Regions from separate parts of the Noviherbaspirillum sp. genome, predicted to be linked through region 2. Evidence: predicted binding sites of a transcription regulator. Region 2 holds the regulator's gene; each other region holds the start of a gene.
The links. Region 2 encodes sigma-54, which starts transcription at its own class of promoters, with help from an activator protein. Its sites were predicted from a motif close to TGGCANGNAANCTGCTTT; they were not measured.

Region 1 (7,436 bases), on a different contig from region 2:
GACCGTTTGCTGAACGCCCTGCGCGAACAATTCAGCGCCGAGAGCGATGCGGCCTTGTGCCGCTTGCTCGGCGTCCGTCCCGCAGTATTAAGTCTGATCAGAAACAGAAAACGGTCCGTCGGTGCTTGCCTGATGGTCCGTATGCATGAACTGAGCGGCATGAAAGTGGCCGAACTCCGGAGACTGTTGGGCGACAGGCGGCACAAATTCCGCACGGGCAAGAATGACGCCGACCGAACCATGAAAATGATCGAAGCTAGGAGGTCGGGATTCTCATGACAGTTTCAGTCCAACCGCACCACCGATAAGCATCCCATACGTTTGCATCAAACCGTGCGTGCTCCACCCGGCGGTCTGGACCTCCGGACACGGTCGGCCCTCCCCAAGCTTTACCTTGCGCAACCTGTCGGCTACTTTCCATCGTTCGACGGTCGGATCGCGCTACCATCTCCGCTACGCTTTCATTCCATGCCATGCCATAACGGCGCGCTTTCGTGATTCACGTTTTTCCCAGCGCATAAGCTGCTTCAACAGCGGCTTCCCCAGCCATGACGTAGCTGCAGAACCATTCGCAAAAGAATGCCTATCGTATCGATAACGAGCCCCGCTCGTACGAATGATCTGCCCGCCATTGTTGATGATCCTGTTGGCGCTGATCCTGTTCGAGCATGTGACCGATATCGATCTCCACATCGACCCGACCAGTGTGCATGCCGCGCTGCCTGGTTATTTCCTCAACCTGCACGGTCAGCGCGAACGCGCCGGTCGCGGGCGGCACCGAGACCATCCTGGTGGTGGAAGACGATCCGGCGGTACAGTCCACAGTCGTGGCAATGCTGGAAAATCTCGGCTACCGGGTGTTGAAGGCCGATCACGGCGAGCAGGCGCTGGACGTACTCAAACAGGATGGGTCGGGCGATCTGCCGGGCGATCTGCCAGACTATGATTTCATCATGCTGTCCAAGCCGTACAGCATGATGAAGCTGCGCGCCGCGATCGACGGCTGCACGGCCGGCACCGATCAGGCGCAAGGGCAGGCATTGAAATAGCCTGTCGATCGCAGGCGTCGTGCCGGAAGCGAATCGAAAGGGTGACCCGATGCCTACGCCGCACCCTGCGCCGCACCCTACACGGCATCGTTCGTCAGCGACGCCGGCTTGTCCGCCGCCGTTGCGCCGGCCGCTTCCAGCCGCGCCATGTGCAGGATGGTTTGGCGCATATCCGGTGGCAGCACGAAACGGGCTTCACCGGATGCGGTTTCGAGCGACTCGCCGAAATGCAGCTTGCCATCCGCGCCCAGTTCGGCCCGCCCGCTGCGGGTGAGCGTATCGATGAAGATGCGGAAGATCGCCTTGTCGAAGAACTCGGGCGCATTGAATTCGCGCAGCAATGAAAGACGCTGTGCCTGCAGGTGACAGAGCGCTTCCAGTTCGGCCGGCGTCATGGTGCCCGAGCCGCGGCGGCTCAGCATGGCAAGCGTGATGAAGTAGCGGATCAACGTCGGGCGCACCGCCTGGCCGAGCAGTTCGAGCTGCGCGAATTCGTCGCTGTTCACGTCCGGCGCCGCATACACATCGTTGCGCACCGTGTGGGCAAGCCATCCCATGCCGGTGAGGGCTGCCAGATAACGATCCAGTGCGATGTCGAGTTCATCGTCGGTCCAGCGCAGGAACAGTTCGGCGCGCAGGAAGGGATAGACGGTATGCACCAGTCCCAGCAATTGGGTGCGGCTGAGCGTCACGTTCTGCGCCAGCAGGCAGGCGATCAGCGCGGGCAACGCATACAGGTGAAGAATATTGTTTCGTGCGTACGTCGACAGCACCGCCTCGTCCGGCGTAAAGAAAAGCACATCGCCCAATGCATGCGGCTGGCGCCGGACCAGGCGCAAGCGTTCGCAATACGCAACCATCGCCGCACCGTCCAGCGCGGTCATTTGCATCCGTTGCGCATACGGCGCGGCAAGCGCGAGTTGCCGGTAGCCGTCGAGCTGGCTCGCAAGCTGGCGCGCATCCAACGCATGGCGCGGCGTCGCCAGCAGCGCGAGGCTGGTCAGGTTGACCGGGCCGGCCACCGCCGCGCTGTTGATGCCGTCGGCGATGCGGCGCATCAGGCGTTCGATGCCGGAAGACAGCCACGGCGGCCGCACGTCCTCGGCAACCACCTCACCCTGCCAGCCTGCATGTTCTGCGGCGAGCACTTCCGTCAGGTGAATCGGCTCGCCGAAGTTCACATGCACCTTGCCGAAATTTTTCTTCAGTTCCCGCAATGTCAGCAGGAGGTCGAACAGCGACTCCTTTTTCTTCGGCTGGCCCATCAGCTCGCCGACATAGGTGCGGCCTTCGAACAGCTTTTCGTACCCGATGTACACCGGCACGAACACGATGGGCCGCGACGAATCGCGCAGGAAACTCTGCACTGTCATCGCCAGCATGCCCGCCATCGGCTGGAGCAGGCGCCCGGTGCGGCTGCGTCCGCCTTCAACGAAATATTCGATGGGGTAACCCTTGGCGATCATCATGTGCAGGTATTCGTTGAATACCGCCGCATACAGCTTGTTGCCCTTGAACGATCGTCGCAGAAAAAAGGCACCGCCGCGCCGCAGGATGCCGCCGACCAGGGGCAGGTTCAGGTTCGCGCCGGCGGCGACATGCGGCACCATCAGGCCGTGATTGAATACCACATACGAGAGCAGCAGATAATCGATATGGCTGCGGTGGCAGGGCACATAAATGATTTCATGGTCTGGCGCGACGCCGGTGACGGTATCGAGGTTGCCGATCTCGACGCCGTCGTACAAGCGCGTCCACAACCAGGTGAGGAAACGCCGGGCGATCAGGATCAGCGTGTAGGAATAATCGGAAGCGATCTCCCATGCATAGCCGCGAGCGGTTGCCTCGGCGCGCTCGATTGCGCCCGGGGTGGCCGCGCCGGCTTCCGCTTCGGCGGCGATCGCGGCCCTGACACGGGGTGCATCGAGCAGTTCGTCGAGCTGGGTGCGGCGGTGCGACAGGTCGGGGCCGATGGCGATCTCCCGCTGCCGCCGGAAATGTCCGCGCAATACGCGGGCGATCTTGCGCAGCGTCAGTTCCTGGTCGAGTCCTTCATCGGCGAACCGACGCAGCGACAGCGGCGCGTTGAACCTTACCAGGGTGTTCCTGCCATGCAGCAGGACGGTGAACAGCCGCTTGAATGAACCATGCTTGCCCCAGGTATCGGCGAACAGCAGCTTCCATACCGAATGCTCCTTGTCGGGCGACCGTCCCCACAGGATGGACACCGGCACCAGCTGCACCTCGAAAGCGGGATCCTTGCGCGCGGCTTCCACGAGACGTATGAGGAAATCGGAATAGGGCGGCTTCTTCGATTTGAACCAGGGTTCGGGACGCGACAGGAAAAAGAAGGCGCGCGATTCGCGCAGGCCGCCAGCATCGAACGGTGCAAGCGCTGGCGGCAATCGTGCAAGTTCCGTCTCGCGTGACAGCACCAGCAGATTGGAAAGAAAGCGGCGCTGCAGCACATACACCACCGGCTTGGCCGGGTCGAGACCCAGCGAGACCGGATCCTGCGGCAGCACCTGGGTGCGGACCCATGCATAGAGCAGCTTGCGGGCGGTACGGAGCAGGGGACGGTCGAACGTGAAGGGATTGAACATTCCGGAAAGGAAAGTTGCGGGAAAAATATTCTAGCGCAAACTCGCAGGCCGTCCCGCCGTATTGAAACTATGCTTTTCCGGTGCGCTCTACCTCAAACGGGGGTTCAACCCGCATGCGCGCGAAAGCGAAGCGGCAGCCGGCCTCGATAGCCTGGCTGCAATTTTTCGAAAGCGAAATCGGACAATCATGTCAGCGCCTTCCGTCCTGTCCATTTTCCGCCATGCCGGCGGCGTGGTGCGCGCCTGGCTTCGGCGGGAGCGGATGCCGCTTGGCGCCAATGCGAGCGCCCGGCAGCGGACCGAAGCAGCACTGCGCGATTCGGAAGCACGGTTACGACAAGCGGACCAGCAAAAGGAAGAACTCATCGCCGTGATCGCCCATGACTTGCGGAATATGCTCGCGCCGATCAGCACCGCAGCGCAGCTCCTGAAGCACACCAGCCAGGACCCGGTTCGCATCCGCGAGACCAGCGATCTCATCGGCCGGCAGGTGGTTCATATGACCAGGCTGTTTGACGATCTGCTCGACGTATCACGCGTGAAGCGCGGCCTGATCCAGCTTGACCCGGCGCCCCAGGATATCAAGACGGTATTGAGCGCGGCAATCGAGCAGACGCGTTCTGCGATGACGGACCGGCATCATCAGCTGGAACTGCGGCTCGACGATGACGATGTCGAAGTCAGTGGCGACTATGCGCGGCTGGTTCAGGTGTTTGAAAATTTGCTCGGCGATGCCGCCCGGTACACGCCGCCCGGCGGAAGAATTATTCTTTCGGTGCATGCCGCTGGAAAATCGGTCGAAATTTGCGTCCGTGACAACGGCATAGGTATTGCGCCGGATGTCCTGCCGCACGTGTTCGATTCGTTCAGGACACAGGAGTATCGTCAGGGCGGACTAAGGCTTGGACTGACCTTGGCGAAAAGCCTTGTGGAACTGCACGCCGGTACAGTATCCGCATACAGCAAGGGGGTGGGGGAGGGCAGTTGCTTCACGGTGCTGTTGCCGCGCATCGAAACCAGGGTCGATGCGCGACAGGCAAATCACGATAAAGCTGAGCGGCATGGCTTGATACGGAATGGCGCCGGAGGCGAGTCGTGAATGATGGAGCGATTCGTCCGGCGTCGATGCGAATGAAATTACGACGTCTTTTTCTTCCGGCGCACAAAGGCAGCACCAACCAGACCAACGCCGAGCAATGCCAGGCTGCCCGGCTCGGGGACGGAGGTGCTTGCAGGAGCCACATCGAAAGCGACGTCGCCTATTCCGATGCAGCAGCTGTTGCCGAAGTTGCCGGGGATCGTCATTCGAACATACCGGGAAACGCTGTCGGTGATGTCATAAATGGTTGCGTTGTAGTTTGCCATGTGGCCCGAGAAGGCACCGACCAACATCGAACTGGTGAAGTCGCTCGTCAACGAGGTTTCCAAGGTGAACGACGCCGGACTCGCAGTGATGCCACTCGTACCATTCCACATTACAAATTTGTTGATGCTGAAAATATTGCCCAGATCGAAAACGAAACTTCCGGAGTAGGTTCCAGGGCTGCTCAACCAGCTGTTGCTGTCGCCACCGGAATGGGTGACGCCGGACGATGTGTACGTGTCGAAATCGGTGGCACCGTTACTATATCCAGTGCTCAGTCCTGACTGATTCAGCATGTTGACTGTTTGGTAGCTGCTTCCATACTCTCCCAGCGTATTGTTGATTACCTGGTTGGGAGCCAGGATCACACCGGCGTTTGCAAACCCGCATGCCAGCGCCAGGACGGCACCCAGTTTCCATCTGCTTTTCATCACATTCCCTTATGGTTGAAATATTGGTCTTGTTCTACAGCAATTTGTGCGCCAGGAAATTATTCCACTTTAAATTCAATGGCTTATGCAATGTTCTTGAAATTCGATGCAGTGCTATGTAAAGGTTTTCGACAGCTGTTGTCGCCCTTGCGCTTAACGTCTTTTTGCCGTCATTGCCTGTAAACGAAAAACGCGCGCCGTGGCGCGCATTTCTCAAGACGGGACTTTTGAAAGCTTAAGCGGCTTTGCGCTCGACGCCGATCATCCCTTCCAGCAATTCAAACACCTCATCCTTCGACAGCACATAGCGTTCCAGCAAAGTTCCCTTGATCATGCTGATCAGGTCCTTGTAACCCTTGATCGCTTCCAGCGTGCGGGTATACAGCTCGTCGGCCTTGCTTTCCACTTGCCTGAGCGACTCTTCGTGTGAACCTTCTCCTTTGAGCTGCGAATAGTCGAGCTTGGAGCGGGAATACATCGACAGGCGGTTGACCATCAGGTCGAGCTTGGCGGTGACTTTCTGGATGTCGTTCTGGCTGCCGACGGAAATGCCGCGCGCGCCGTAGAACAGCTCTTCCGCAGCCACGCCGCCGTAGAGCTGCATGATGTCCTGTTCCATTTCCTCCAGCGTCTGCAGCGACACGTCTTCGCCGGACGACAGCACGTATCCCAGAGCGCCGATCTTGGAGACCGATTCGGTGCTGATCTTCAGCAGGTGGGATTTATCCTTCACTTCCGCCAATGTCATTCCCTGGCGCAGGTAAGGATCGATCTGCATGAAGAAGTGGCCGAGTTCATGCAATGCCACGCGCTCGCGCTGCTTGTCCTTCTCTGCCGTGGTCGCGCGGTCGGTCAGGCCGATGGATGCGCGTTCGAAGGCGCGGAACAACACGTCGGTGGTGATCGGCTGGCCTTCCTGGATGGCGATCATGCTGGCACGGTCGACCACGGTTTCCAATAGCGCGGGGCTGAGATTGGCGGTGATGTCGGCGACATAGTCGAGATTCACGTTTGCCCATGCCACGCAGCCGGAATCCTTTTTCGACAGGAAGACCTGCAGCAGCTTGCGACGCTCGGATTTGTTGGGCAGGCGGAAGTTGATCTTGACGGCGAAGCGGCGCAGCATCGCGTCGTCCATCTGGCTGGTGGCGTCGTCGAAGTTGGAGGCGACGACCCAGATCACGCCGGAGCCTTCCTCGCTCTTGACGCCGTCCAGCAGGCTCAGCAGCGTGTTTGCCGTGTCGTCGTCGTACTTGCGGTCGCTGCGGCCGCGCGGCATGAAGAGGCTTTGCGCTTCGTCGAGGAAGATGATGCAGTTGCCTTGCGCGCACGCCTTTTTGTAGATTGCCTGCAGCGCTTTCGAGCCGCCGCCGACGAAGCCGGACTCGAGTCCCGAACCGGACGCCTGTATCAGCGGCACATCGAGTTTCTTCGCCAAATAGCCGGCGAGCTTGGTCTTGCCGGTGCCGGCAGGGCCGGTAAGCATGACGTTGAACGGCTTGTCGATATTGTGAGAACGGTACAGGTCGCGGTTGCGGATCATCTCTTCCAGGTGGGCGACTTCCTGCTTGATGTCTTCCATGCCGATCAGGTCGTCCATGCTTCCCTTGAGGTTGGCCGGCTTGATCAGCGCTGCGCCGGAATTCATGCCCGGCAGGCCTTTCCTGATGCCGATGATCATCAGCACCAGCAATGCAATTCCGATTGCATTGCGTGCGAGGAATGCACCGACTTCCGGCAGCAATCCATTGCGGTTGTCGTCATCCTGCAGCACCGCCTTGTTGGCTTTCAGATAATCGTCCTGCGCGATGGCATAGGGAATCGCATTTTTCAACAGCACTTCGCGTTCGAGGTTGGCGTGCGATGTGCTTGGCACTTTGACCACATGGATTTCGGCGGCGCCTTTGTATTTGAAGACATACCGAGGCGACTGGGACAAGGGCTCGGCGAGAAGCAGGTATTCGAGGCGTTCCTTGTCCGCCGGCAGTCG
Region 2 (7,436 bases):
CCGGCGAAACTGCCGAACTGCTCGCCATCGTGCCGATTATTAAGCGAATGGGCGCACGCCTGATCGCCATGACCGGCAATGAGTCGTCCAATCTCGCCCAGCTCGCCAATGTCCACCTGAATGTGAGGGTCGATAAGGAGGCATGTCCGCTCAATCTGGCGCCTACCGCGAGCACGACCGCCACGCTGGCCCTTGGCGACGCCCTGGCGGTAGCGCTGCTGGATGCGCGCGGCTTCCAGGAAGAAGACTTCGCACGCTCCCATCCCGGTGGCGCACTGGGCCGGCGCCTGCTGACCCATGTTCGCGACGTCATGCGCAGCGGCAACGCGATTCCCTCCGTCACGGCCGACGTGTCGCTGTCGGATGCCTTGTTTGAAATCACCCAGAAAGGCATGGCGATGACTGCCGTGGTGGACCAGGACTATCGCGCCATCGGTATTTTCACCGACGGCGATCTGCGGCGATTGATCGGACAGGTACAGGATTTCACGAAGCTCGTGATCGCCGATGTGATGCATGCCAATCCGCGCACCATCGGCCCGGACCAGCTTGCGGTTGAAGCCGTCGAGATCATGGAGCAATTCCGCATCAATCAGCTGCTGGTCGCGGATGTCAACGGAAAGCTGGTCGGGGCATTGCATATCCATGACCTTACCCGCGCCAAGGTGATCTGATGAATGACCAGTTGGTTGCCCGGGCAGCCGGTGTACGACTGATGATCTTCGATGTTGACGGCATTCTGACCGACGGCAGCCTCCATTACGGACCGGATGGCGAGGCAATCAAAACCTTCAATGTGCTTGACGGGCATGGCATCAAGCTTCTCCAGCAATCCGGCGTGGCGACGGCAATCATCAGCGCCCGCAAGTCGGACATCGTTGCGCGCCGTGCGACCGATCTCGGGATCCATCATCTTTACCAGGGCGTGCATGACAAGTACGCGGCGTTCAAGCAACTGCTGGCGGATACCGGTTGCACGGAGGATGAAACCGGCTTCGTCGGCGACGATGTCATCGACCTGCCGATACTGACACGTGTCGGCTTCGCAGCCAGCGTTCCGAACGGGCATATCGAGGTGCGTTCACGCGTGCACTATGTGACCGAGGCTTTCGGCGGGCGCGGCGCGGCACGGGAATTGTGCGACCTGATCCTGAAGGCGCAGGGAAATTACGAGGCGGCGCTGGCGCCGTACCTGAAATGAACGAAGCGCGTTCGACAAGGCGGTTTCGCCTGTTCGTCATCATGGCGCCGATGATTGCATTGGCGCTCGGCAGTTTTTGGCTGCTTGAAGTCATGCGGCGCTCCGCCAGCGAAGATATACCCAATGTGACGCGCACCGAACCTGATTTTTACGTGGAAAAATTCAATTACGTAAAAATGTCCAAGGACGGCGGCGTGCAATATCACATGGCGGGCGAAAGGATGACGCATAACCCGGTGGACGATTCCTATGACATCGTCAAGCCGGTGGTCAATAATCTGCGGCAGGGCGAAGAGCCGCCGATCACGTTGCGGGCGGACCGCGCACGGGTCGTGAGTGACGTTAGCGAAGTGCATCTTTACGATAATGTCCGGATGGATCGGCCTGCGTCGCCGACGGGGGAACGGATGCATGCCGAGTCGGAATATCTGCTTGTATTGCCCGACGACGACGTGATCAAGACGCACAAACCGGTTGATATCACCGTGGGGCAATCAAGACTGACGGGCGTGGGCATGATTGCCAATAACGCGACACGCGAGTTTCAGCTTTCGAGCAATGTCCATGGCACGTATCAAGCCCCGGCACGATAGACCGGTATACATTGAGGCATTAAGAAAGACTCTTTTCATGAAACGTTTTTTGCTCCTGTCCGTCTGGATGCTTTGCGTGGGCGTAAATCCTCCTGCCCATGCCGAGAAAGCCGACTCGGAACAGCCGACCAAGGTTGAAGCGGATCGAATGGCGTATGACGACGTCAAGCAGATCAATACCTTCAGCGGCAACGTCGTCCTGACCAGGGGCACCATGATCATGAAGGCAGGCAAACTGGTCGTCACGCAAGACCCGGCAGGCTATCAATATGCAACATTGCTTGCGCCCGCCGGCGGCGTAGCGACGTTCCGCCAGAAACGTGACGGCGGCCCGAATCTGTGGGTTGAAGGTCAAGCCGAACGCATCGAATACGATGGCAAGGCAGAAGTGGTCAAGTTGTTTTCAAACGCAAAAATTCGCCGCCTGGAAGGCAACAAGCCGACGGATGAAGTCGAAGGTGAATTCATTTCCTACGATAGCCGGGCAGAGTTTTTTACCGTCAACAATGCACCGGCAGGCAACGCCAAGAACGGTAGCGGGCGTATCAGGGCGGTGATTCAGCCGCGCACCGAATCCAAGGGTCAGTGACATGGCAAGCACCCTGGTCGTTCGCGGATTGCAGAAAAGTTACGGAACCCGGCAAGTGGTGCGTGACGTATCACTGCAGGTGGAAAGCGGCGAAGTGGTCGGACTGCTCGGCCCCAACGGCGCAGGCAAGACGACGTCGTTCTACATGATCGTCGGCCTCGTTCCTTCCGATGCCGGTGAGATCGATCTGAATGGCGTCGCGATATCGCGCCTGCCGATTCATCGGCGCGCTGTGCTGGGCCTGTCCTACCTGCCGCAGGAGGCATCGGTCTTCCGCAAGCTGACGGTGGAAGACAATATTCGCGCCGTGCTGGAGCTGCAGCGGGACAATGGCAAGCCGTTGTCGCGGCAGGCGATCGAGAAGCGACTGAATACATTGCTGGCCGAGTTGCAGATCGAAAAGCTGCGGGAAAACCAGGCGCTGTCGCTGTCGGGCGGCGAGCGCCGCCGCGTCGAGATTGCGCGTGCGCTGGCGACGAACCCGCGATTCGTGCTGCTTGATGAGCCCTTCGCAGGCGTCGACCCGATCGCGGTCATCGAGATCCAGCGGATCGTGCGCTTCCTGAAGGAACGCGGAATCGGCGTGCTGATCACGGACCACAACGTCCGGGAGACACTGGGCATCTGTGATCGTGCCTACATCATCAACCAGGGCGCTGTGCTTGCCAGCGGCCGCCCGGACGACATCATCGCGGATGAATCGGTACGCCGCGTTTATTTGGGAGAACACTTCCGCATGTAATGGAAGCACGGCTGCTATGAAACAAACCCTTCAACTCCGTATTTCCCAACATCTGGCGCTGACGCCCCAGCTGCAGCAATCGATCCGGCTGCTGCAATTGTCGACGCTTGAACTGCATCAGGAGCTGGAGCAGATTTTGTCGGACAACCCGATGCTCGAGCGCGTCGATGATCCGCTGGATCATTCCATCCGCCTGCTGGCCGACGGTGCAATCAGCCCCCAGGGCACCCAACCGGATACACCCGTACCCAACGATGCCGGATCGGCTGCCGGTGAGGACACCGACCGGCCCTTCGAAGGCGGCGATGGAGCGGACACGCCTGCTGCAGGCGAAGCGGAATGGAGCTTCGACGATGTGGCGCGCACCTCGAAAGCGCCGGAGGACGATGATGCGCGGCCCCAGCTGGAAGCGCACGAAACCACCTTGCGCGAACATCTGCTCGAACAGATGCGGGTATCGGTAAGGGAAATGCGGGATCGCGCGCTGCTTGAGTTGATGATTGACGCGCTCAACGACAACGGCTACCTGGAAGAACCGCTGGAAGAAATTCATGCGCGACTGCCGGAAGAACTCGGGATCGAGATTGAAGAATTGTCGGTGGCGCTGAAGATGCTGCAAAGTTTCGATCCGGCGGGCGTCGGCGCACGCACGCCATCGGAATGCCTGGCAATCCAGATCCGGCGCTTTCCGAAGGTGCCGCTGGTGACGCGCCGCCGGGCTTTGACGATCGTCGAAGAACATCTGACGCTGTTCGCCCAGCGCGACTTCAACAAGCTCAAGAAAATCCTGGATTGCGACGACGAAGATCTGCGTGAGGCACAGACGATCATCAAGCAATGCAATCCGCACCCCGGTGCGGCGTTCGCCTCCGATACGTCGGACTTCGTGGTCCCGGATGTCATTGTCAAAAAGACCAAGAACGGCTGGCAGGTCATGTTGAATCATGATGTCATGCCGCGTCTTCGGGTCAATGCCCTGTATGCCAATATCCTGAAGCAAAGTAAAGGTGAGGGGTCACTTACTTCGCAGCTCCAGGAGGCCAAATGGCTGATCAAGAATATGCGTCAACGCTTCGACACGATCTTGCGCGTCGCACAAGCGATCGTGGACCGGCAGCGCAACTTCTTTTCGCACGGCGCGGTAGCGATGCGGCCCCTTGTCTTGCGTGAAATTGCTGATACACTGGGTTTACACGAGAGCACCATTTCTCGTGTGACAACACAGAAGTACATGTTGACCCCCCATGGCATGTTCGAGCTCAAATACTTTTTCGGCAGCCATGTCGCGACGGAAGCAGGGGGTGAAGCCTCGTCGACAGCGATACGAGCGCTCATCAAACAATTGATAGGAGCTGAAGACCCCAAGAATCCATTCTCAGATAGCAAGATCGCGGATATGTTAGGGGAACAAGGTATGGTCGTTGCGCGGAGAACCGTCGCCAAGTACCGTGAAGCGTTGAAAATCCCCCCTGTCAATCTGCGAAAATCTCTCTAGGTTGTTCCTTTGTAGTTGCCATCCGTTGCTGTGTTCCGGCGTAGTCCTCTACGCGGACACGTTGCGAACCGCCAGCGACACTATCCATAGGAGTGCTGTATGAATCTCATGATCAGTGGACAACATCTCGAATTGACTCCAGCCATTCGCCAGTACGTAACAAGCAAACTGGATCGGGTACTCCGCCATTTCGATCATGTCATCGATGTTGCGGTGATTCTGGGAGTCGAAAAACCCTCTGAAAAAGATAAAAGGCAAAGAGCTGAAGTCAATCTGCGCGTGAGAGGCAATGTAATCCATGTCGAAAGCTTTGCAGAAGATCTGTATGCAGCAATCGATTCGTTGATCGACAAGCTGGATAGGCAGGTATTGAAGTACAAGGGCAAGATGCAGGACCACCAGCATGAGGCGATCAAGCGCATGACGGAAGACTTGCCGGCGGCCTGATTCAGGCGGCAATCGGCAACAGGAAAAGGGCGCACGGGTTGCGCCCTTTTCCTGTTGCGGCCGCACTTTGCAAATGTCCGCAGGACGACTGCAGCATCGGGACGGTGCCGATAAAATAGCTGCAATTACATAAAACACCCTCATCATGACTGCTCACATTATTTCCGCTGTCCGGAACAACATCGGCTTTATCACGCTTGACCGGCCGAGGGCGCTCAATTCCCTGTCCCTTGATATGGTTCGCGCCTTCACGCAGGTATTGCTGTCGTGGCGCGACGACCCGGCCATCGCCGCGGTGGTCGTGCGCAGCACGAGTGAGAAGGCGTTCTGCGCAGGTGGGGACATCCGCTTTTTCTTTGATGCCGGCAAGGCGACGCCGCAATCCGGCAGCATGCTGATCGAGGATTTTTTTACCGAAGAATATGCATTGAATCATTTGACTCATCACTATCCCAAGCCGTATATAGCGCTGATGGACGGGATTGTCATGGGTGGCGGGATGGGGATCGCACAAGCCGGCCCTGCCAACCGGATGCGTATCGTCACCGAACGGACGAAGATGGCCATGCCGGAAGTGAACATTGGCCTGTTCCCGGACGTAGGCGGCAGCTTCTTCCTTTCGCGGACTCCCGGCAGGCTCGGTGTTTATCTCGGCATAACGGGAGAAACAATCGGCGCAGCCGACGCGATCCATGCAGATCTGGCCGATGTATTCATCCCTGCGGACCAGATTGGGGCGCTTTTGCAGTTGTTGGAGACATCCGCTGTGAGCGATGTCCGGGAGAGCGTCGCACGATTTGCCGAACCGTATGCATCGCATGCACTGCCTGACCAAAGCGTACTCGCCAGGAACCGTGCTGCGATCGACCGCCACTTTCAGCACGATGACGTGCGCGCCATCATGGCCTCGCTGGCAGCAGATGATGATGCATTTGCCCAGCGAACAGTGGCGACGATGCATAAACGGTCGCCGCTGATGATGTGCGTTACGCTCGAGCAGTTACGCCGCGGTGCCGGCATGAGCCTGGCGGATTGCCTGCGGATGGAAAGGACAATGGTGCGGCGAAGCTTTGAACAGGGAGAAGTGACGGAAGGAATTCGCGCACTGGTGATCGACAAGGACAATGCGCCGCAATGGCAGCCGCGGCATCTTCACGAGGTTACCCGCGAAAGCGTCGATCGCTATTTCCAATCAGCCTGGCCGGAGTGGGCGCATCCGCTGCGGGCGCTCGAATAAATCGGCGGTTAAATTTCATCCACCTGGAACAGGCGGCGATGTTCGCGCATGGCGTAGCGATCGGTCATGCCGGCGATGTAATCCGCGACCTTGCGCGCCTGCCACTGCAACCGTTCCTGCTCGTTGCCTTGCATGACCTGATAGTCCGGCGGCAGCAAACGCGGCTCCTGCATGAACGCTTCAAAAAGCTCCCGAACGATGCGGCGCGCCTTGCTGGTCATCCGGTTGACCTGGTAATGGAGATACAGATTGTCACGCAGGAACCGCTTCAGTAGCGCCGCTTCCGTGTTCATGTCATCGGAAAACGCAATCAGTGCAGTGCTGTTGCGGACGTCATCAACAGTTTTCACCTCGGCATCCTGAATCCGCGCGCGTGATGTATCGATAAGATCGATCACCAGAGCATTGATCATGCGGCGTATGGTTTCATGTATCGCGCGACGCCCGGAGATACCCGGAAACGATGCTTCCACTTCCTTGCGGTGCCGTGCATAAAAATCGATGTCGTCGAGCTGGGTCGTTGTCAGTAAGCCGGACCGCAAACCGTCGTCGATATCATGATTGTTGTAGGCAATTTCATCCGCCAGATTCGCCAGCTGCGCTTCCAGCGTCGGCTGCTTCTTGTCGATAAAGCGCCGACCGACATCGCCCAGCTTTTTTGCATTCTTCAGCGAGCAATGCTTCAGGATGCCTTCGCGCGTTTCGAACGTCAGGTTCAAACCGTCGAAGGCGCCGTACCGCTCTTCCAATTCATCGACCACGCGCAGACTTTGCAGATTGTGTTCAAAACCGCCGTAGTCCTTCATGCAGGCATTCAATGCATCCTGCCCGGCATGGCCGAAAGGCGTGTGCCCGAGATCGTGAGCCAGTGAGATCGCCTCGACGAGATCTTCATTCAACCGCAGATTCCTTGCGATCGACCGAGCGATCTGGGCAACCTCGATGCTATGCGTCAGGCGGGTACGGAACAAATCCCCTTCATGATTGACGAATACCTGGGTCTTGTATTCCAGGCGCCGAAAAGCCGTGGAATGAATGATGCGGTCCCGGTCCCGTTGGAACTCGGTGCGCGATGACGGCGTCGATTCGGGAAAGCGACGTCCGGGAGACGCCGAGGAGAAGGCAGCATACG
Region 3 (7,436 bases), on a different contig from region 2:
GAAGATCAAGCATCTGCGCCTGAATCGGGAAATCAAGGTGTCGAGCGTCGTCACCTTCATGGCATCCAGCCGCGAACAGGTCGAGGAGGCGTATGCCGGCGACATCATCGGATTGCCGAACCACGGCAACATGCAGATCGGCGACAGCTTCTCCGAAGGCGAACTGCTGCAGTTCACCGGCATTCCCTACTTCGCGCCTGATTTCTTCCGCTCCGTACGGATTCGCAATCCGCTGAAGATCAAGCAGTTGCACAAAGGCTTGCAACAGCTGGGAGAGGAAGGCGCGGTGCAGGTATTCAAGCCGGTCCACAGCGGCGACCTGGTGCTTGGCGCCGTCGGCGTGCTGCAGTTTGAAGTCGTCGCCAGCCGATTAATGAATGAGTATGGCGTCGATGCAGTATTCGAGGGGACCAGCATCAGCAGTGCCCGCTGGATTTCCTGCGATGACAAGAAAACGCTTGCCGATTTTGAAAAATCCTCAGCGGGCAGCAATATTGCCTATGATGCCGCCGGCAATATGGCGTATCTCGCGACCTCCGGCGTGAATTTGAAGCTTACCCAGGAACGGTGGCCGAAACTGGTGTTCCATGCGACACGGGAGCATGCGGCGAAGCTGGATTGATGTTGCGAAAAAAAGGACCCGTCCAGGGTCCTTTCAATATGATCAACGCTTTCTGTCGTCGCGTGTTTCGATAGTGATGCATCATCGCAGCGCGGCATCGACAAACGGTGTTCTGGCCATTGGCATTTGATGTAGATCAAACGCCAACAGGTGCCGCACCCTATACTCACGCAACAGTTTTTATCCCGGCTTTTCTTCCTTCGGCTCCGCCGTTCCCACAGAGGTTTTTGGCGTGGACCAACCTGGCGTATCCGCATTTCACGCATTCAAGGAGTAACGATGTTGACAGCAACTTATTCCCTGATCGCCATTTCAAATGAACAAAGCGCCATCCAGCGCATTCTCCGCAAAGTCCAGCAAAGCCTCCAGTCTCTTCGCAAGAATTTGCAGCAGATCGACCTGCCCGCATTGAACGCAATCTTCGAGCAAGTGACGCATTTCGATATGCTGTGCCATGCGCGCAAGGTGGAGCGATACCTCGTTCCGGCAATCAAGGCGGTAACGCATGCCGCCGACGACCTGCTTGCCGAACTGGACCTGTTGAGCAGTTCCGCATCAATGCTGTTGCGCTCCGCCGGCGATGCGGTCGGACGCCGGGTCGCCGATCGCGAACAACTGATGGAAACACACAGCTCCCTTGAACAGTATTGCCACAAAATGAGCATAAGGCTGGCCAGGGAGGAAAGCGAGCTGTTCCCGCTTGCGCAACGTGTACTTTCGGTCGAAGAGTGGTTTGCGGTTGCCGAAAATTTCCTTTCCGACGATGAGCGGACATTGACGCGACGCCGTCGAGCGCCGCATTACGTGGTGACGCAAGCTTCGCCCAACCGCTTCGGCATACGCTGAGCCCTGCCTGCATCCAGATGCACTTGTCTTGATACTGACGATCTTGCAACGCGAACGATGCATGCAGCGAAGGGGTCGGCGCAAGCCCCTTGCATAGTGTCTTGTTTCTTGGCATGGTGTGGCCCATGAAAAACCTCAGGCCACGCATGCCCAAGATCCTCAAGTTCACCCGATTTTCCCTGCCGGACTTTATCGTGGCGGCTGCCCCAACGGCGTTCGCGATTGTTGCGTTATGCCTGCTTGCCTATTGGCTGGTCGATCCGTCTCCTCCTTCGCGCGTGACCATGTCAACCGGGCAGGAGAACGGCGCCTATGAGGCATTCGGCAAGCGATATGCTGACGCATTGTCAAAGTTCGGCATTACGGTATCACTGCAGCCATCGTTGGGTTCCCATGAAAACCTGCAGCGCCTGAAAGACCCGGACTCCAACATTGACATTGCGTTCGTGCAGAGCGGTTCGACCGAGCATGCGGAGGCCGAACGCACCGGCCTGGTGTCGCTGGGCAGCCTGTTCACCGAACCGATCTGGCTGTTTTATCGCGGGAAAAAAGACCTGGCGGAACTGAAGCAATTCAAAGGCTTGAAAATCAATGTGGGGCCGGAAGGCACCGGCGTGCCGGGTTTGTTCAAAAACCTGCTGGCGGTGAATGGCCTCGAGCCGAAAGACCTGACGCTTGGTGCGCTTGAGAACACCCCGGCGACGGTCGAACTCCTGGAAGGACGGATCGACGCCCTGGTATTCAGCTCTGCGCCCGATGCGGTGCTGATCCAGATGCTGTTGCAGACGCCAGGAATCCGGTTGTTCGACTTTGCACAGGCGGAAGCCTACACCCGCCGCTTTCCGTTTCTTTCGCACGTCGTGCTGCCGCGCGGGATCGTCGATCTCGGCCGCGACATGCCGCCACGCGACTATCGGCTGATCGCGCCGACGGCGACGCTGGTGGCCCGGGAAGATCTGCATCCGTCGCTGATCGATCTCTTCGTGCAGTCTGCGTCGCGAATCCATGGCGGCGGGAGCTGGTTCAGTCGCAAGAACGAATTTCCGAACGCCGATTACACCGAGATACCGGTATCGCCGGTTGCGCAGAAATTCTACAAGGACGGTCCGCCGTTCCTGCAGCGTTACCTGCCATTCTGGCTTGCCAATTTCTTCGACCGCATGTGGGTGCTGGTCGTGGCCTTCGGCGCGCTGATCCTGCCGCTGTCGCGCATCGTGCCTCCGCTTTACGTCTGGAAGGTGCGTTCAAGGGTGTACCGGTGGTACGGCCAGCTGCGGGCGGTCGAGCAGTCCATTGAGGACGTGCCTGCCGGGAAGAAGTCACAGGTCTATCCGGAACAGCTTGCGCGGCTGAACGACATCGAAGAGCGCGTGAACCGTATCTCGATCCCGCTATCGTTCGCCGAAGAACTGTATGGGCTGCGCAGCCATATCAACTTTGTTCGCAAGCGGATCCTGTGGCTGATGAAATCGGAAGCGGCCTGATCCGGTTTTCAGGCGCCCGTCCACGGTAATCCGGCCTTGCACCATCCGCCGACGGTTTTCCGGTGACCTTCACTATCCTTGTCGCCCTCGAATCCCTCCAGGATGTCGAAGCAGTGGGCGTAGCCATGTTCGGTGGCGAGCTTCGCGGCATGGCGGGAACGGACACCGGAACGGCACAGGAACAACAACACCTGGTCTTTGGTCGCCGCCTGCGCCAGTTGCGGCAGGAAGTCAGGATTAGGTTTGCCCCCCGGGTACAGGTTCCACTGGACCGCGACATGCTGGGTTTCCGGCACCGCCACGCGACCGACCCAGTCACGCTCGGCGTCCGTACGGACATCGACGATCATCACGTCAGGCTGCTGCTGTAGTAGCAGATAAGCTTCCTTGGGTGTAACAGCGCCTGCATATGGGGTTTGGCCGGCTTGTCCGCGTTGGCGGGCAACAGCAAGAATGTCGGAAGGTGTCATCGTGAATGTAATCAGGAAATGTTCTAAAAACCAGATTGCACACAAATGGTGCAAAAAATAGGTTTGCAAGGAGTGGGCGCACTAAGTAAGTGCATAACTTGTTATTTGCACCTAAATGGTGAGATTCGAGCGAATGCCGAAATTGCTCAAAAGATTTTAATTGCACACTATTGTCGCTATCTTGGCTGCATTATGGCGGTGCACCCGATTTGTCCAAACGCAAGGCAATGGCATGGAATCTGCTATCATCTGCCGCTGAGTTCTGACCGCAACCTCGCCGGTGCCGCGAACTGTACAACATACTACGTGCCCGGCGCGCTCACAACCGATTCGCAATATCAGGCATCACATCAACGTACTACATCACTTTGCAAATTTTTAGGAGATTCGCATGGCAAAGACGGCCGCAGAGGTCTTGAAGATGGCGAAAGAAAACGAAGTCAAATTCGTTGATTTTCGCTTTGCTGACACCCGGGGCAAGGAGCAGCACGTAACCGTTCCTGTTTCTCAGTTCGGCATGGACAAGTTCGATTCCGGCCATGCTTTCGACGGCTCGTCGATCGCCGGCTGGAAGGGTATCGAAGCATCCGACATGCTGCTGATGCCTGACCCGAGCACGGCCAACATCGATCCCTTCATGGAAGAGACCACGATGTTCATGCAGTGCGACGTCATCGAACCTTCCGACGGCAAGGGCTATGACCGCGACCCGCGCTCCATCGCCAAGCGCGCTGAAGCCTACCTGAAGTCCTCCGGCCTGGGCGACACCGCCTACTTCGGCCCGGAACCTGAATTCTTCATCTTCGACAGCGTGCGCTGGAAGATCGACATGTCCGGCTGCTTCGTGAAGATCGATTCCGAAGAAGCGTCCTGGACCACCGGCGAAAAGCTGGAAGGCGGCAACACCGGCCACCGTCCGACGGTCAAGGGCGGCTACTTCCCGGTTCCTCCGGTCGACAGCTTCCAGGACATGCGTTCGGAAATGTCCCTGATCCTCGAAGCCATGGGTATCCCGGTCGAAGTGCATCACCACGAAGTCGCGGGCGCCGGCCAGAATGAGCTGGGCACCAAGTTCTCGACCCTGGTCGAGCGCGCCGACTGGACGCAGAACATGAAGTACGTGATCTGGAATGTCGCGCACACCTACGGCAAAACCGCGACTTTCATGCCGAAGCCAATCGTCGGCGACAACGGTTCCGGCATGCACGTGCACCAGTCGGTCTGGAAAGACGGCCAGAACCTGTTCGCAGGCGACGGCTACGCCGGCCTGTCCGAATTCGCGCTGTTCTACATCGGCGGCATCATCAAGCACGCGCGCGCGCTGAATGCGATCACCAACCCGGGCACCAACTCGTACAAGCGTCTGGTTCCGGGCTTCGAAGCGCCGGTCAAACTGGCTTATTCGGCACGTAACCGCTCCGCATCGATCCGTATTCCGCACGTTGCCAATCCGAAGGGCCGCCGTGTCGAAGCACGCTTCCCGGATCCGCTGATGAATCCGTACCTCGGTTTCGCAGCGCTGCTGATGGCCGGCCTGGACGGTGTCCAGAACAAGATCCATCCAGGCGAAGCAGCGTCGAAAGACCTGTACCACCTGCCGCCGGAAGAAGATGCGAAGATCCCGACCGTTTGCTCGTCGCTCGACCAGGCGCTGGAGTACCTCGACAAGGATCGCGAATTCCTGACACGCGGCGGTGTGTTCAGCGACACCATGATCGACGCCTATATCGAACTGAAGATGCAGGAAGTGCAACGCTTCCGCATGACAACGCATCCTATTGAATTCGATATGTATTACTCGCTGTAATCCAAAAACGGATCTGGCGTGATTTAGAAGCGGGAAGGCGAAGAGCCTTCCCGCTTTTTCGTTGGAAAGACATAGCCTGTCGGCATAAGGCCTCAAAAAACTGTTGCCTTGGAAGACATTCCTGTGTTCATTGTTTGTATTGCCCGGCCAGTTGTCCTAAACTGATAGGCGTCAAACCAGTTTCCTTGAAGAAAGATTATGAAATCACAACTCTTTGCGATGTTTGCGCTCGCGGCGGCAATGGGCAGCGCGCACGCCCAAACGGATGTGTTCCTGTGCGTCGACGGCACCGGAAAGAAGGAGTACAAGAATACTGGCGAAACCAAAGGCTGCAAGAGGATCGACCTTCCCAGCCTGACAATGGTCCCGGCGCCGCCCCCGTCCAAGAAGGCCGTCGTGCAGACCGCTGCCGTCAAGACCACATCGGCGTCGACGCCTTCCGATTTTCCGAAAGTGGACTCCGATACCCAAAAGGCGCGCGACAGCGACCGCAAGCAGATCCTGATGGATGAAGTGCGGACAGAGGAACAGAAGCTTGCAAACCTGAAAAAGGAATTCAACAACGGCGAGCCAGAGCGTCGTGGCGACGAACGCAACTACGCAAAATACCAGGAGCGCGTCGGCATGATGAAAGACGATATCGGACGTACCGAAAAAAATATCGAGGCGCTGAAACGGGAGCTGGCCAACATCAAGTAAAGTGGTACAACGCTTGCTTAAACAAGGCCGCGTCATGCGGCCTTTACTTTTTCCGAACCCGTGAAAACAACTCTCCCTTCGCTCGACGGCCTCGACCTGCTTTCATCGGCCGTCATCATTCTCGATGCAGCCAGCCGCGTCACCTATGCCAACGCCGCCGCCGAACATCTGCTCGAAACATCTTTTAAAGCGCTTGTCAGGCGCAAGCTCGATGAGTTGTTCCTGAACGGCGAGAACCTGGCGGAAGTGTTCAATGAAGCGGTGCGCCATGAATTCGCCGACAAGCGTCTTGACCTCACGCTCGAACGTGCCGGCCGCGAGCCCCTGCAGGTGCATGTCGTGGTCACGGCACTCGACAGCAGGGAAACGCCGGTACTCATCGAGCTGCGCGAAAACGTGCAGCAGCTCAAGCTGGATCGCGAAGAACGCCTTCTCGACCAGAGCCAGGCAAACAAGGAACTGATCCGTAATCTCGCGCATGAAATCAAGAATCCGCTCGGCGGCATACGCGGGGCGGCGCAGTTGCTGGAACTGGAGCTGCCGGAGCGTCATCTGAAGGAGCTGCGCGAATACACACAAGTCATCATCAAGGAAGCGGATCGCCTGCAAACCCTGGTGGATCGCCTGCTTGCGCCGCACCGTCGGCCGCATATCGTCGGCGACGTCAACATTCACGAGGTATGCGAACGGGTGCGCAGCCTGATGGTTGCCGAATTCCCCAATGGTCTGACGATCAAGCGCGATTACGATTTGTCGGTGCCGGAATTCCGGGGCGACAAGGAACAGCTGATCCAGGCAGTGCTCAACATTGCGCACAATGCCGCGCAGGCGCTGTCCGAACGCATCGAGCATGGCGACGCAATGCTCACGCTGCGCACGCGTATTGCAAGACAGGTGACGCTCGCAAAAGTGCGTTACAGGCTGGCATTAGACTTGCATATCATCGATAACGGACCGGGCATCCCGGCCGAGATTCAAGACCGCATTTTCTATCCGCTCGTATCGGGGCGCGACGGCGGAAGCGGACTCGGGCTGACGCTTGCGCAAACCTTCGTGCAACAGCACATGGGTGTGATCGAATGCGAGAGCCGTCCGGGATGCACCGACTTCAGGATATTGATTCCGCTGCCTTGAACAACGAGGCGGTAACCATCGGAGCGAACGAGTACATACATGAAACCAATCTGGATTGTTGACGACGATGAATCGATTCGCTGGGTACTCGAAAAAGCGCTGGCCCGCGAAAACCTCGCGACCAAGAGCTTCTCGAATGCACGCGATGCGATAGACGCGCTCCAAAATAGTACGCCGCAGGTGCTGGTCTCCGATATCCGCATGCCCGGTGAATCGGGCCTCGAACTGCTGCAGGCGGTAAAGGCGAAACATCCGGGCCTGCCGGTCATCATCATCACCGCGTTTTCCGATCTCGACTCCGCCGTGGCGGCCTTCCAGGGCGGCGCATTCGAATATCTTGCCAAGCCCTTCGACGTCGACAAGGCGGTGGAACT
Region 4 (7,436 bases), on a different contig from region 2:
TCTATCTGGAAACGCCCGGCAGTTCGGCGCTGCGGGAAGCCTATCTCGAAAACGCCGTCGTACTGACACCCCACCCTCAAGCACATGCGCTGTATGCAGACAAGGGCAATATGGCACTCCTCGGGGATGATGAGCTTTTGACCAAGTTTGGCACATCGCAAGAGGTGCGAGATGTTCTTGCCAAACATATTTTGCATACGGAAATTGTAGACGCAGTTCATGCCGACCGCATCTGGAGCGAGCGTCGCAATCTCTTTTTCAAGCCGAAAACTGGCTATGGGAGCCGCGCTGCCTACCGGGGCGACAAGGTCACCAAACGCGTCTGGCAAGACATCCTTGCTGGGCAATACATTGCACAAGCCATCATGCCGCCCGGAGAACGGCTGGCGGGTACGCCTGATGGTCCCGAAACGCTTAAATTTGACCTGCGCTGCTATGCCTATGGAGGCAAAATCCAGTGGACGGCAGCGCGCCTGTATCAAGGCCAGACAACGAACTTCCGCACGCCTGGCGGCGGATTTTCTCCTGTCTACACGCTACCCGATGTACGGCTGTCGAGCGAGATTAACGGCATATTAAAAGCGGCAAGTGAAGCGACGTCTTGTTGCGACAAGAGTTGTACTTGACCATGTGAAATCAAACCACGATGTTACAACGCACCATGTTAAACAAACATATATCCAAATGCATCCTGCTTTCGATGGCTGCATTCGTGACTCATCCGTCCGTCATGGCCCAGCAATCGACAGGGCCTGGCATACAAAAGCGGCTCAGCGAGATCTTTTCGGGGTCGAAAGAGGAAGAGCTTCTGGAGCCCGATCAGGCATTCAAACTGAAGGTGGTCGTGTCTGGTCCCACGACGTTGGTCGTTGACTTGATACCAGCAAGTGGATATTACCTTTACAAGGAAAGAATTCGTTTTGCGCTGAAAAACGCACGTGGCGTCGGGATCAAATCAGTCAAGCTCCCTGCCGGCAAAATAATGATCGACCCTACTTTCGGCAAAATGGAAACGTACGACAAGCCTGTCCAGGCTGAAATCGCCTTGGAACGGGCTCCAAACGCGAAGAGCGTCACGTTAGCGGCAAACTACCAAGGGTGCAACGAAAAGACTGGCGTTTGTTATTCACCGATAGATAAAGAGTTGACCCTCACTTTGCCATAGTTAACAGCTGTTCCTTTTTATATCAGGAGTGCACGTGCAATGGGCGGAGATCCAAACCGAATAAAGCGCCTGGACTTGCTGGGCGGAGTTGGCGCAGGAATCTTGGGAGCGGGAATTTCCTTGTTATTTGCGCATTGGCTTCAGCCCTTTGCTATTCCGGCGCTCATGGTTGGCGTCGCTGCTCATGGGTGGGCGATGTACGCCAAGGGCACGCTTGAACGTCAGGCGATTGTGCGACGGCCGAAATGGTCAGTCGCGGCCGAATGGCTCTGCTGGCTTATGCTTGCAGGGTTGATTGCGTATGTCACTCTTACAGTGCGAAGCTGACGGGCGTTCCGGTCAAGCCGGCCTGGTTGCCGCCGGGTCAGGACACATACTCTTGTTGCAACGGCGCGTCCGTAACATGAGGCGAGGCTTTGGATTTGTCTCCATGTATATCATCTCATCCATTTTGCCGGCTTTCGAACTGCGTTATTCCTTGGACTACTTCCGTCGCTGAGAATCGTTGTGCTGAAAATAGACCTTAATTTAACCTCGCCATCAACAAGTAATTGCGGTTGCATGACATCGCCTGGCTGGATTTCTCACTTCTAACCCAGCATGCTGTAGCAAGCCGCTGGTATCGGCTATTCATCAGTCATTGTCTGACGCGACCTAACGAAAAGACATCAAAGCATTTTAATGTCTGTCAATGCTCACCGTTCTACTGAGCCGTGCTGGATGGCGACTAAGGTAGGAGACAGCGAAGGAGGTTGCTTCGTCAATCGCCAGGATCTGGCGAGGCGTTAAACTAATTTTTTTCTATGTCCGCAAGCAGATCGATAAGATCAGACATGCCAACTAGCCCACCAAAACATTCTGTTCCATGGAGAGGATTCAAAGTTCCTTTTTTGCTGTGGTCAATTGCTGCGCTATGCCATGTCGCTGGTCGAAGCGGCTCTCTTATTGCAAAATGAAATTTATTTTGATGGGACGCGGCATTTCTTACGTGTCGGAAGAACTCAAATTCTGGCGAATGATCATTTTTATTCTTCACGGATTCATACGCTGTATTTGCGAGCATGCCACAGCACGCCTTGAGATATGTTTCGCTTGATATCTGGCCATTCTGAGCAAGTTGATAGACATCATATGGCCGAAAATGGCGGCTTTCGAGGATGCCTCCAGCCACAACAATGTAGTGTTCTTCCGTGAGGCCCATAGGATTTTGCTTGTTGAATATTGCCGGACAAGCTGCAAGAGACACCATGAAACTCGTCACCATGTCGTAGAACGGAAGCCCTTGCCTAAATTGGATGTAATCGACTAGTTTCATGGCAATGTTTCAAATGACGGTTTAACCTCAGGCGACTACCGGCATCTGACTTCACAACGTATTGGTGGTCGCTTCGGTGGAAGGGTCAAGCGTAGTGCTTGGCCATGAAGTCACGGATGTCACGCACCATTGCCTGTACGTCCGACTTCTCAAATTCGTCCCACTTACCGTGCGCGGCACTGTTTCGCAGATCGGCTATCGACGTAATCCTCTTTTGCACAAGTTTTGTGTACACGCCATTTTTCGCGAGCTCGGAGTTCATCCAGTCGAGCTTTGGATTGTCAGGCAGCGGTATGGCGTTCGCTTGGCAAAGCTTACGCAAACCATCTTCAAGAACACTGCCCGCTACGACGGCTGCAGGCTGAAAATAGCCTGTTTCCAATAAATGTTCAGCTTGCGCCAAGAATTCATCAAAGAGCTCTGCTTCTACGAGCTTCTTGACCGAAAAAAGGCTCTCTGATTCGTAGTCGTCCTTTGCGGCAAGTAAGACACCAAAGGCTTGCTCGACATTGGCCCACTTCGGGTAGGACGGAAACTGATCATTGATCCGTTGATAGTGCACGCTGCCTTCGCCAAACACCCTTGACAGGAGGCTAAGGCGACTTGTCAGCCACTGATTGGCAAGCTGAACATCGATAAAGTCACCGGTCATGTGGCCCGGCGAAGGCGCAGTACGCGTTACCAGAACCTTTTTACCCAGCATAATTAGCTCGTTCAGGCGGGTCACAATTTTGGCGTCAACGGTCACCGTGTCTCCTGTTATGTCAAAAACATCATAAATATCCGGCGAGGCAGCCGGCCATCTTGATTGCCATGTTAATCAATCGAATATGAAATGCGTCGAAAATATTTACACTGGACAGGAGTGTTTACCTTAAATAATTGATTTTTAAGAATTTAATCTACTGGCACCAATATTGCATAGTTGAAAGTATGTTTTTTGACGCAAAGGCCAGAGAATAGAAATGAAAAAGATTTTGAAAAATATTGTTGTGGGCATCGCTGCTTCTGCTGCGGTATTAATGACCTCTACTGCCGCTTATGCGAACCATTTCTATGGCATCGATGCGCATGACCCACCTGTTAGCCATATCAATGGAACATTGTTTGGGAATGGCTCTGTAAATGGTTTTCTGGCAGGGGGCCAGAGTCAGCCTTTTGAACCGCATGATTTCGTTGTCTTTACCGCTAATGCAGGAGATGCGCTGTCGGTATTTCTTAATGGCCCAAACCGCGATGCTGGGTTGTCGGTACTGTTTGATATCGAACGTGATGGGATATTTGTCGGCGATGCGGTTGGCTCGAATCTCCAGTTCGCTTTCTTCAATGATGATGGCCTTGGCAACCTCGACTCGCTGATCAACTTTATCGCGCCTTACACTGGGCAGTACCTTGCCGGCATTGCCGAGATCTCAGGGCGCGACATGGCCTGGACTCTCGGTGTCAATGGCAGCAATTTTGTCGCCAATCAGGTTCCGGAACCTGCGACTGTTTCGTTGCTTGCGTTAGGCCTTCTCGGCTTCGCGGCATCGCGTCGCAGGTCGGCAAAACGCCACGGCGCGTAAGCGCTGTACGATGCCGTCAAGCCCGCCTAGTGCCAGACGTTTAGCTATCGTATTTAAAATCTAGATGCCGTCTTGATTTTGTTGTCTATTTTGATAACGCGCTAGCGATCATCAAGCCCCGTTGCCGATAAGGACAGCGGGGCTTGCTTTTGCCCCGTTCCAAAGCGCTATAGTTAGAAAATGAATTTGTGGCTACAACCCAAAGCAGGCGGTCGTGATTATTACAGGTTGGCGTCCGCTGCTTGTTCGATGTCCATGCTCTTCTCCTTTTCACTGCAGGTCTTTTAAACTCCGCTGCCAATAACCGTGGCTGGGTATCCAGCGCTTGAGATGGCTCGCGCTACCTGCGCTGCCCCTGAAGTCGAGGCAAGACGAATAAGCTTGCCCTTCAGGTCGACGTTAACCGTTGCGCTCCCATCGAGAGCCAATGCCGTTTTCTTGACTCGACCAGCGCAACCGCCGCAGGTCATTTTCTCTACTTGAATTTCATACATTTGCTTGCTCCTGTTAATGATGACAACTTCACTTTAGACCTTCCCATAATGGGAAGGCCAAGATTGCCGGCGTCCGGGGTTGAAGGCGTCGAAGGCTATTGGCTTACAAGACTGCTGCGGCAGCACTTTGCTTTTGCGTCGTATTAACCGCGAGCATGGCAATAAGGGCGGCCGCCAGCAAAATGAGAGCACCGACCGCAAACGCGCTGGTATAGCCATAAGTGAGCGCTTCACCGGCTTTAGCCAGCATTGCGGGATCTTTACCTTGCTGCATCACAGTGGCTGCCTGCGGCAACTGTTCATTTGTCGCAGTCACCGAGATCGTAGTCAGGATAGCCAACCCCAGTGCGGCACCAATCTGCTGAGACATATTCACAATCGCCGAGGCTACGCCCGCCCACTCTTCATCGACCCCATGAACGGCGGTCAATGTCATCGTTACGGCGCTCATGCCAAGGCCGAACGAGGTGAGAAATACTGCGGGCATGACGTGCGTAAGGTAGGAAGCGCCGACGGTCAGTGTCGACAGCCAGAACATCCCGATTGCACCAAGCACAAGGCCGGGACCGGCCACGAAGCGCGGCGCAAAGTGTTCAACCAGCTTGGTGCTGATTCCCGCACCAAGGATGATGCCGGCGCTGAACGGCAGCGCCGCTACCCCGGTCCTCGTCGGGCTGAACTGGAGAACTTGTTGCAGATACAGGGCCAACAGGTAGAAAGTGCCCATCAGGCCAGCGCCCGTGAACAACATTGTGAGGTACGACCCGGCACGATTGCGCTCACGCAGCAGCCAGAGGGGCAGCATCGAATCTGCGCTGCGCGCTTGCATGAACAGGAACAGGATCAGCAGGACGCCGGCGGCGGCGAATGCGCCGATCGTTATCGGATCGGTCCACGCATGTTCGCCACCGCGCGTCACCCCATAAGTCAGGGCGACCAATGCAGCGGTGCCGGCGATGGCACTCAATGTATTGAGCCGCCCCGTGTTTCGCTGCCCCTCGACCAGGCTGCGGGTTCCCGCAAGCACACCGAGGCCGATCGGGATATTGATGAAGAAGACCCAACGCCAGCTCAGCATGCCGGTCAGGACACCACCCAGAAGCACGCCGACGGTAATGCCCAGCGCCGACATGGCCCCGTACACGCCCATGGCGGAATTACGGGCCTTGCCCACGGGGAAAGTCGTAGCGATTAACGCCAGCGCATTGGGAGCCGCGAGTGCCGCACCGATACCCTGCAATGCGCGTGCGGCGATCAGCCACTCTGCGCCAGGAGCAAAACCACCCAGAAGTGACGCGCCGGTAAAGATGGCAAGACCTGCCCGGAAGACGCAGCGTCTTCCGAATAGGTCGCCTACGCGTCCACCAAAAAGCAAAAGGCTGCCAAACGCGAGGATATAAGCGTTGACAATCCAAGGCAGAAGCGAAGCCGATACGCCAAAGTCTTGTTGAATGCTGGGCAATGCGATGTTGGCAATAGTGTCATCCAGAACCAGCATCAGTTGCGCCGTTGCGATGACGATCAAGGCAGTGCGCAACTGTCGGCTTTCCGAAGATTGATTAGCAGGAAGAGTAGAATCCATGATGGTATCCAGGTTTTGGTTTCTGATAGCTACATCCTCAGGCTTCCAATCATTGGAAGGTCAACGCCGATTTGCATTTTTCCGCATTTTTTCTTTTGCTTCTTGACCTTCCCATCACAGCAACGTGCATTCTCTTGCCCAAGAAGCAAATCCATGCTTCTCTGAAAAATCAAGGGCAACAAGTAATGGAATCATTCGCCGTAGGATCGCTCGCAATTCCGACCAGGCCATTCTTCTTCCTTGTCGCTGTCCTAGGCGCATTGGCTGTGGGCAACCGGCTTGCAAAGCGAAGCGGCATGGAAGTCGAGCGCGCGCTGTGGTCCGTACTGTTTGTGGGCGTTGCATCCGCCCGGCTTGCTTTCGTCCTGATTTATTGGCCGAGCTATATTGGCCGGCCCTGGACTGTCCTCGACCTTCGCGATGGCGGCATGAATGTAGTTGTAGGCATTGCAGGAGCGATTTTCATGGCTCTATTCCTGGCAGTGCGCAACCGGCCACAACGCCGACCGATTCTGGCTTCACTCATGGTGGGCCTGGCGCTATGGGGAGCGATGACGACAGCACTGCAGGCTGGCAAAGCCACTACGCCAATTCCAGCGATCACGTTGCCCGACCTCGGCGGGAAATCCGTTGCACTGCAATCATTCACTGGCAAACCGGTGATCATTAACCTGTGGGCCTCCTGGTGTCCGCCTTGCCGACGGGAGATGCCCGTGCTTCAGGAGGCGCAGAAGACGCACAAGGACATAATCTTCGTGTTCGCGAACCAGGGCGAATCTGCCGATGCAGTACGCGCTTACCTGATCGCACATGCTTTGCAAATGGAAAATGTGCTGATTGATAGACACGGAGCCATCGCAAAGCAGGCGCGCGCTGCGGGGTTGCCAACTACGCTGTTTTTTGATCGTCATGGCACGCTTGTCGACACCCGCATCGGCGAACTCTCCCACGCGAGCTTGGAAGAGCGGCTCACAAAGCTGGTTAGTCCATGAAACCGTTCTACCCGCACGATACGAACGGCAGTATTCACTGAAGCTAGTCGCTTCAGGCTGCCTGTTTCCCCTTCCGAGTGCGGTGGTTCGATAGCCGCCAAGTTGGAAGTAGGCCTGCTTTTCAAGGGTAAGCAAGGCAAGCTGCCATGGTATCCGTTGACGAAGCGAGCGTGAAAGCGGCACAACTCAACGGCCGTTATGCGCTGCCCACATGCGTTACCACTTGCGCATGACAGAGGTACTGAATCCCGCGCAGATTGAAGCATATAACGCGCTTCGCGGGTATCGCTGATCCCGGAGCACGCCTTGGAGAAAACGTTTAG

Region 1: a site for sigma-54 is predicted at 5,483-5,500, ahead of V7080_RS09140 (PEP-CTERM sorting domain-containing protein). Genes of this name have one in related genera too.
Region 3: a site for sigma-54 is predicted at 3,651-3,668, ahead of glnA (type I glutamate--ammonia ligase). Genes of this name have one in related genera too.
Region 4: a site for sigma-54 is predicted at 3,387-3,404, ahead of V7080_RS03975 (PEP-CTERM sorting domain-containing protein). Genes of this name have one in related genera too.

Annotation. Positions count from the first base shown of each region.
Region 1 is NZ_DAIUCO010000058.1:10,852-18,287, forward strand. It holds gene V7080_RS09120 (hypothetical protein) at 1-279, shown strand, start outside; gene V7080_RS25385 (hypothetical protein) at 711-1,049, shown strand; gene plsB (glycerol-3-phosphate 1-O-acyltransferase PlsB) at 1,127-3,652, opposite strand; gene V7080_RS09135 (sensor histidine kinase) at 3,840-4,751, shown strand; gene V7080_RS09140 (PEP-CTERM sorting domain-containing protein) at 4,790-5,446, opposite strand; gene V7080_RS09145 (AAA family ATPase) at 5,682-7,436, opposite strand, start outside.
Region 2 is NZ_DAIUCO010000106.1:7,786-15,221, reverse strand. It holds gene V7080_RS13570 (KpsF/GutQ family sugar-phosphate isomerase) at 1-674, shown strand, start outside; gene V7080_RS13565 (KdsC family phosphatase) at 674-1,201, shown strand; gene lptC (LPS export ABC transporter periplasmic protein LptC) at 1,198-1,794, shown strand; gene lptA (lipopolysaccharide transport periplasmic protein LptA) at 1,832-2,383, shown strand; gene lptB (LPS export ABC transporter ATP-binding protein) at 2,385-3,125, shown strand; gene V7080_RS13545 (RNA polymerase factor sigma-54) at 3,142-4,620, shown strand; gene hpf (ribosome hibernation-promoting factor, HPF/YfiA family) at 4,720-5,067, shown strand; gene V7080_RS13535 (enoyl-CoA hydratase/isomerase family protein) at 5,213-6,304, shown strand; gene V7080_RS13530 (deoxyguanosinetriphosphate triphosphohydrolase) at 6,313-7,436, opposite strand, start outside.
Region 3 is NZ_DAIUCO010000016.1:23,805-31,240, forward strand. It holds gene V7080_RS03385 (peptide chain release factor 3) at 1-622, shown strand, start outside; gene V7080_RS03390 (hypothetical protein) at 902-1,468, shown strand; gene V7080_RS03395 (TAXI family TRAP transporter solute-binding subunit) at 1,594-2,952, shown strand; gene V7080_RS03400 (rhodanese-like domain-containing protein) at 2,961-3,422, opposite strand; gene glnA (type I glutamate--ammonia ligase) at 3,814-5,229, shown strand; gene V7080_RS03410 (DUF4124 domain-containing protein) at 5,428-5,928, shown strand; gene glnL (nitrogen regulation protein NR(II)) at 5,989-7,062, shown strand; gene ntrC (nitrogen regulation protein NR(I)) at 7,102-7,436, shown strand, end outside.
Region 4 is NZ_DAIUCO010000019.1:22,467-29,902, forward strand. It holds gene V7080_RS03955 (hypothetical protein) at 1-626, shown strand, start outside; gene V7080_RS03960 (protein-disulfide reductase DsbD N-terminal domain-containing protein) at 647-1,165, shown strand; gene V7080_RS03965 (hypothetical protein) at 1,956-2,480, opposite strand; gene V7080_RS03970 (DUF4145 domain-containing protein) at 2,566-3,228, opposite strand; gene V7080_RS03975 (PEP-CTERM sorting domain-containing protein) at 3,446-4,045, shown strand; gene V7080_RS03980 (heavy-metal-associated domain-containing protein) at 4,330-4,539, opposite strand; gene V7080_RS03985 (MFS transporter) at 4,643-6,121, opposite strand; gene V7080_RS03990 (prolipoprotein diacylglyceryl transferase family protein) at 6,193-7,113, shown strand.